2 regions of the Bacillus sp. ISL-35 genome follow, and region 2 is predicted to be linked to the other one. Evidence: riboswitches for the same ligand, from Rfam matches in the RefSeq annotation. Region 2 holds a riboswitch; the other holds the start of a gene.
What was found. A riboswitch is a leader RNA that binds a small molecule or an ion and turns the genes downstream of it on or off. The one in region 2 is predicted to bind cyclic di-AMP.

Region 1 (4,090 bases), on a different contig from region 2:
AACATGATGCCAATCTTCACCCTTTCGTTCGCCTTTAACTCTGTGTTTGCGCAGCCCGCAAGTCCCCCTGCGAGTAAAACTGCGATAAAAAGCATATACATAATTCGTTTCATCTTGATGTCCTGCTCCCTTTTCCAGTAAATTTATATGTATTTCATCGGCCATAGTCTATATTTGTTAATGCTATAAAAGAAAGTCTATCTTTTATCAATTTTCAAAATAATGCACACAAAAAAGCAGACTGTCATTTCCCAGTCTGCTTAGTACCTGTCATTATTTTATTTTCGCGAATTTGTTCAAGTCACCATTTTCCCCAAGGACGATCAGGATGTCCTCTGCTCGGAGCGTCTTCTCCGGATCTGGCGATATATCGACTTTATTTGCTGTTTTGACGCCGATTACCGTGATATTGTATTTGGCACGGAGATTGATTTCAATCAGGTTTTTGCCGGCCATGCTCATTGGCAGCTTGATTTCTTCAATGCTGTAATCATCTGAAAGCTCAATGAAATTCAATACATTCGGGGACGCCATCAGCTGATGGGCAACGCGTTCTCCCATGTCCCGTTCAGGGAAGATGACTTTGTCCGCCCCTACCTTGAACAATACCTGTGCATGGTGTTTGTTGAGTGCTTTCGCCACAACATTGGAAACGCCCATCTCTTTTAAAATCAGGACGGTGAGGATGCTCGCCTGAATATCATCTCCAATGGCCACAATGACCGTCTCAAAATTTCTGATTCCAACTGCCCGCAATGTTTGCTCGTCGGTCGAATCGCCGATCACAGCATGGGTAACAAACTCTTTATATTCCTCGATATGCTGCTCACTTTTATCAATCGCCAGAACTTCATGTCCTTCATTATAAAGGGTGGTGGCGACACTCGAACCGAAGCGCCCCATCCCAATTACTGCATATTGCTTTGCCATATTAATATCCTCCTACCCAATCATCACTTTTCCAGCTGGATGTCGATAATGTGTTTCTTTTCTTTTTCTTGCCACTGCATAAGCAAGTGTCAATGGACCAACACGGCCCGCAAACATCGTAATAAGAATCAGGATCTTTCCATATGATGACAGATCAGGCGTCAAGCCCATTGATAGGCCGACAGTTGAAAAGGCCGATACAGCCTCGAAAAAGAGCATCAAAAAGTCTTTCCCCGGTTCCGTAATCGTCAAAACCATTGTAATCGAACCTACTAAAAATAGCGCAATCAGCGTAACCGTCAGTGCCTTTGAAATAATGCTGTTGTCCATTCGTCTGCCAAAAAAAGTGACATCTTCACAGCCGCGGATCTGCGATTTAACTGCGCCTAACAGGATTGCAAAGGTGGTAGTCTTGATACCTCCGCCTGTTGACCCTGGCGATGCACCTATGAACATCAGAAAAATGATCAAAAACAAGGTGGACTGTTTAAGGTCCGGGATATTCAAGGTATTGGATCCAGCTGTTCTTGGTGTAACAGCCTGGTATAGCGCCCCGAACATTTTACCAGTCATCGACAAGGGCTTCAAGGTCGATGGGTTGTTGTATTCAAGAATGAAAATCATCAGCGCGCCGGCCAACACCAGGACACCGGAAACGGACAGAACGAGTTTCGAGTGCAGCGAAATTTTTCTTGTACGTCGATATTCATAAAGCTCGTTCATGACAATGAATCCGATTCCGCCCAAACTGATCAGAGTGATCATGGTGATATTGACAATTGGGTCTGCTGAATAGGCCGTAAGCCCTTTGAATCCGCCCATCAAATCAAAGCCGGCATTATTAAAGTTCGAAACGGCGTGAAAAAAACCAAAATAAATGGCTTTTCCTGCAGCCATCTCCTGTGAAAATCGCAGAGACAAAATGATTCCGCCGGTAATCTCAATTACCGCTGTAAAAAGGAAAATCCGTTTCACGAGCCTGACAATCCCTTCGACAGTCTCGTTATTCAATGACTCCTGGATAATCAGCCTTTCTTTGAATGAAATTCTTTTTCCTAAAATAAATGCAAGCAAAGTGGCAAAGCTCATGAATCCAAGCCCGCCAATCTGGATCATGGACAGAATGACCATTTCCCCAAATGTGGTGAAGGTATCACCTGTGTCGACGACAACAAGGCCTGTTACACAAGTTGCTGATGTTGCGGTAAACAAGGCATCCAATAACGGGAGGCCTTTGCCATCAACTGTGGAGGATGGCAACGAAAGCAACAATGTCCCTAACAGAATAATTGCGCCGAACCCGACGACAAGCACTTTTGGCGGGTCCAGACTGAAAAACATTTTACTGCGCATGGCCCTTCCCTCTTTCCTTAGTATGAGGAATTATTCGTCGAATATTTCTTTGCAGGGACTTTTGTCTAACTGGATCCTGATCATGCCGGCGTATCAAAAATCATGCAAAACAAAAAAGCCCCCAGAGGCTAAAAGATTTCAGCCTTGTGGACTTTTGAATAGTCGTCACACAAGCTTCATCTTCCTCTTCTGCAACGCTTGCGAAGTTAGCTGTCGGATTAGGACTCAGAATAGCCCCGCCTTTTAAAAAGGCTTCACCCCAAGTGGATGCATCCACAAAATGGTTCCCCCGCTCCTGCCGGATTCAGCGATTTAGAAATATGAAACTCATTGAATTAGACTCTTTTTCGTAAAACCTTCGCCGAAAAGAGAGTATATTTTTTAAAACTGTAGTAATCATACTCCTCTGCCTTTCGAGTTGTAAAGCAGGAAAAGAACAGCAAAAACAGCCCTTTTAATCCAATTTAAATGAATACTCCTGGAAAATCACTATCTAGCTCACTGAAGCACAGTATTTCTTCGTTTTTCAAAAAAATCAAGACAGCTTCTTAACCAGCATCTTTTTGTTGCCAAATGAAAAACCGGGACAGCATATGCTTCCCGGCCGGGTTATTGGTCTGCAGCGGATTGATCAGGAAAATGAAAGGCATACAAGCATTTAATGAAATCCTCAAATCTAAGTGATGCCTCGCCATGTTGTTCACCGTTATCCCTGACACTGGTCATGACGCCATTGTACCAGTGCTGTAGACTATCGTTATTAGGATTAAAAAAGTAAACCCGCAAATCCCCATCCTGTTTAGCTTCGACTCTTTGAATCAAAATCGCATGCGGGCCAAGAAGGTTGCCTTTCCTGTCATACATCAAGATTCCCGCTGGCTGCGGCAAATGTTTCTTTATAGTGTCAGCTCCTGCAAAATAAAAATGATGGAAAAGAGCAACAAATTCATGTTCATTGTTCTTATTCCGTTCTGCAAAGCCTGGGAAAACACCTGCCATATGGAATTGGCTATTGACCCATTTATGAGGATCGGAATCTCTGCCTGCAGCTCTTTTAAGCATTTCACCATAAATTGCATCAAGGTGGGGAAGCATGACTGCTGACAGAGAGTCAATATGAACCAAATCTTTTAACTCGCAACGCACTAGGGATGATGAAGATATCGCTTGCCCTTCAAATTGAAGTTCTATTTCTCCGCTGGTCAATAATCTTCGGGCCATACTGATCAATTTATGAGGATATTTCTGTGAAAGGTAACTTAGAAGCCGCGTTGATTGGCATGTCGGATTAAATCCTTGTGCTGCTCCTAGCGGATGCCCTAAAATACTGATCAGCCCGGTTAAAATTTGATCTCTACGAGTCAGGCGATTTCTGCTGTTTTCATTAAGAGGATTAACCTTGGACGAGTGGTCACAGACGAATGCTTCAAGCTCTCTGACTACTTCAGCACTAAATACCTGCCGCTCAAACATATGATATAAACCATAAATACTCTGGCTTGCTTCTTTACCGGTGATCTCCTCTGTAATCTTGCGGATTAATGGAAAGTTTCTTTTAAGGGCCGCTCTAGCAGCTCTGCTTTTACCGAAAAAGATCTCAAGAAAATATGGTTTTTCTTTAGAAATATATTGAAGGAATGTGTCATGGTAAGTTGATACAAGGCCGGACTCCAGCATCGAATCCCTTAATTGCGAAGCCTCTGATAACAGAACAAGATCTCCTGCATTTTTTATTTCCTGAAGATAGTCCCCCTGCCTTCGGGCAAGTTCAGAGGGGAAAAAGAGAGAGCGCTGACATGCCTGAAGG
Region 2 (4,090 bases):
CGGCTAGATTTACCGTCCACCATATGAAAAAACCACGTCCCTCTAAGGCTGACAGGCATTTAATCAAACGTTTGATTAAGAGCGGAGAAATCACATCCGGGGGAGAAGATATTTTGAGATGAGCGATCAAGCTTGTCTCTTTTTTGTTTTTAGCCAAAAGGACGAACCCCATGTCCGTCCCCTTGGAAGTACCTGTTTAGGTCAGCAGTCAGCCTGCTGCCGGGGCAGCGGCTCTTGCCCCCAATTCTTGATCAATCAGTAAAATCGCGGAAGGGTTATTTCCAGCAAGTTTTAAGCGGTCAATGATTGTTTTGGCCTGTGCTTCTTCATCTATTTGTTCGCGTAAAAGATCCTGGACGATCAAAGCAGCCTGAGGGTCAATTGGATTCACATAGTTATAGGCCTGGCGGTAAGTATTGGTAACAAATTGTTCATGGCTCAATACCTTTTGAAAGGTCTCAAGCGGAGTGCCGAAGTCAGTAGGTTGGGCAGGGATGCTGTTGATTTGGACAGTACCATCCCGGTCCACCACAAAATCAACTAAGGTCAGCATATGGGTTCTCTCTTCTTCAGATTGGAGCCTCAACCAATGGGCGATCCCAGTATAATTCTGCCTGGCCATGGCAGCGGACATCGCGAGGTATAAGGTTGAAGAAACATGCTCCAGTTGAATCAAATCATTAAACAAGCTTTGAAGTTCCTCATTCATTTTTTTCACTCCCCGATTGCAATAAAATCTACAGTTTAGTTTATAGGAAATAGGCATTTGTGAAACTTGTTTACACGTTTTAATCTTTTTACAAAGGGACCTTAAGAATTCTAATACATTATTTGGATAGAACAGGAAAAGCTATCGATAACATCTTGTTGTTTTTCTGGAGGGGTATGTATGGAAGAACCAAATCCAAAGGTTCATTTAACCTGTGCGGAGATCTCGAATTTATGGGATACATATATAAACGACAGTGTCGTCAAATGCATTTTGACTCACTTCCTTCAAATGGTTGATGATCCGGAAGTAAAACCGCTTCTTGAGTTCACGATCGAAATAGCGGACTCTCATTTGAAGGACATTAGTGAAATTTATAAACAGGAGGGCATCCCTAGGCCAGAGGGGTTTCCGGTTGAAAAACATGTAAATCTCTCTGCTCCACGGCTCTTTTCAGATGTTTTTTACATGGAGTACATGCAGCATATGAGCAAGTTTGGTTTGACGAGCCATTCCAGTGCCATTGCCACTTCATCCAGGGATGATATCCGTGCTCTTTTTGAAAAATTCCACAAACAGGCAACGGAACTTAACCGCGAGATTACCACACTGATGAAGAAGAAAGGGGTTTACATCCGACCTCCATACATGAACTATCCCAAGAAGATAGACTTTGTGGATAAACAATATTTCCTGACAGGCTGGTTCGGAAAAAAACGGCCGCTTTTAGGGAACGAGGTGAATCATCTCTATTTGACCTCCCTTCATAATGAGCTTGGAAAATCCACACTATTAGGTTTTGCTCAGGTAACCCAGGATCCAGATTTGAAATCTTATTTTTATTCAGGCGTCCAGCTTTGCGACAAAATCTTGAGGGAGAGCCATCATGTTTTGATGGAAAGCAATGTCCCCAACTCGATGACTTGGGATGCAATCGTCAGTGATTCAACCGATGCGCCATACTCTGACCAGCTGATGCTATTTGTGGTGGCAATCCTTTCTCAATTGGGCGTTGCTGCTTACGGATTCGCCTTATCCCTGAGCATGAGAAGGGATGTTGGAGCGATGTATAGCGGTTTTATTCTAAGAGCTTTAGCCTATTCCGAAGACGGAGCCCAGATGATCATTGAGAGAGGCTGGCTGGAACAGCCTCCGATGTTTGTGGATCGGGAAAAGTTGATTAAAGGGGAAGAGTAGGGTTGTTACTAAGCGCGTTTATCTAATGGAACATAGGGCTGATTCAAGGTCTCTGAATATAAAATTAAAAGAGACAGAGGGCATTTTCTCTGTCTCTTTTAGTGCATTAGTCCAATTCGTTCAAGAACGGAGCTGTTAAGATTTCGTTGGGATGTGTCTTCAAAATGCGTGTCAGTTTTTCTTCTGTGTATTTTCCTGGAGAAAGCATGTTATGAAGGGCTAATCCGTCAACCAGGACCTGCAATCGTTCGATCCCCACCTCTTTTTCGTGTAAAACTCCTCTCTCATCCATCTGCTTAGGTGAGCGTAATCCGGTTGTATTGACAAGAAAAGGAGTCAAGAGTAATTTTAATACAAGATGAAAATAATATGCTTAATCATTTTTGAGCGGGGGAACCAATTTTTGGGGTGAATCTATTCATGTAGAAGGAGACTCTCAACTCCTAATCCGTCAGCTAACCTCGTAAGCGTTATTGAGAGTGGATGTATTGAAATAGTACAGGCTATTCGTTTTTGGAATGGTCTCTTTTTTGCTTTTAAATAAATTGAAAAAGAACTAAAGCAGGGAGCAGTCTTATTACCTGGACTTGGTAAAAGACTTTTAAATGCTAACTGAAAAAATCGATAAGGTTTATGAATATTCTATTGAAACCAATGAAGTGTTCCAGGTGCATTTCTATAACTACATTAGGAGATATTTACAATGGATAAACAATTCAAATCCTTTATAAGGATTCAAAGGTTAAACCGGCTAATTAAAGTAAATCCTGCCCAGACGCTGGCACTTGGTTTCTTATGCCTTATTTTTATTGGGACCATTTTATTGATGTTGCCTGGAGCTACAAAGGATCGCCATCATTTATCGTTTATTGATGCTTTGTTTGAAGCAACCTCTGCAGTTTGTGTGACGGGATTGGTGGTCGTTGATACTCAGACAACCTTTACACTTTTCGGACAAATTGTCCTAATGGCGCTCATTCAAATCGGAGGTCTCGGATTTATGGTCTTTGGAATACTCATTGCAATGTTCCTTGGAAAAAATATCGGATTAAAGGGACGTCTGATGATACAAGAGTCGTTAAATCAAATATCCTTAGAGGGTATGGTTAAACTCGTGAAGTTTGTTTTAGGGTTTACCTTGTTAATCGAAAGTATCGGAGCCTTAGTATTATCTATTCGCTGGGCCTCTGACTTTGGTTTTCCGAAATCCATCTATTATGGGATCTTTCATTCTATATCATCCTTCAACAATGCCGGTTTTGATATCATGGGAAATTTCAATAGTGTAACAGGTTATGCAGGTGATGTAACAATCATATTGACCCTGAGCTCATTATTCATAATTGGCGGGATTGGATACACAGTTATAATGGATTTGATAAAAAAGAAGTCCATCAGGAAGTTGTCATTACATACAAAGTTAGTCTTATTAATCACATTAATCTTAAATGTTACTGGCTCGATCTTCATCTTTTTATTAGAATATAACAATCCTGGTACATTAGGAGACTTATCATTCAAGGAAAAAGTTCTAGGTGCGTATTTCCATGGTGTTGTACCTCGTACAGCTGGATTTAACTCATTGAATACGGCTGATTTGACCTTAAGCTCACAATTTGTAACCATGCTGCTAATGTTTATAGGTGGAGGTTCAGGTGGAACTGCAGGAGGGATAAAGGTTACTACATTTATCGTGATAATACTGGCGGTCTGGACGTTAGTCAGAGGCAGAGATGATGTGGATGTAATGGGAAGAAGAATACCAAAAGAATTAATATTTAGAGCCTTTTCTATTACACTTTATTCTGCTTTTATTGTGCTCTTAATATTATTCATTTTAACGATTACTGAAAACGATGTTCCATTAAACGTATTATTATTTGAGGTTATATCTGCTTTTGGAACGGTTGGTATGTCATTGGGACTTACTCCTGAATTAAGTACAATCGGTAAAGTGCTCATTTCCATAATGATGTTTATCGGAAGAGTAGGGCCATTGACACTTGCTTTTGCATTAGCTAAAGTTAACAAAAAACAGTCAGTTAAACATGCCGAAGAAAGAATTATGATTGGATAAGTTGGTTATTTAGATTAAGTTTTCGCGGTGAAAGATTGCCCGCGGGATAAATCAGGTGATTTTTTTGTTCCCAAAACCGGACAATCCTGATATTATATTAGAAAAAT

Region 1: linked by a shared signal. The riboswitch ahead of J7E38_RS09050 (TrkH family potassium uptake protein) and the one ahead of J7E38_RS15765 (TrkH family potassium uptake protein) in region 2 are both predicted to bind cyclic di-AMP.

The regions. Positions count from the first base shown of each region.
Region 1 is NZ_JAGGQK010000004.1:618,137-622,226, reverse strand. It holds gene J7E38_RS09060 (BMP family lipoprotein) at 1-113, opposite strand, end outside; gene J7E38_RS09055 (potassium channel family protein) at 274-930, opposite strand; gene J7E38_RS09050 (TrkH family potassium uptake protein) at 943-2,283, opposite strand; cyclic di-AMP (ydaO/yuaA leader) riboswitch at 2,463-2,603, opposite strand; gene J7E38_RS09040 (hypothetical protein) at 2,893-4,090, opposite strand, start outside.
Region 2 is NZ_JAGGQK010000011.1:107,539-111,628, forward strand. It holds gene J7E38_RS15755 (ferritin) at 209-709, opposite strand; gene J7E38_RS15760 (DUF3231 family protein) at 890-1,906, shown strand; cyclic di-AMP (ydaO/yuaA leader) riboswitch at 2,267-2,391, shown strand; gene J7E38_RS15765 (TrkH family potassium uptake protein) at 2,610-3,983, shown strand.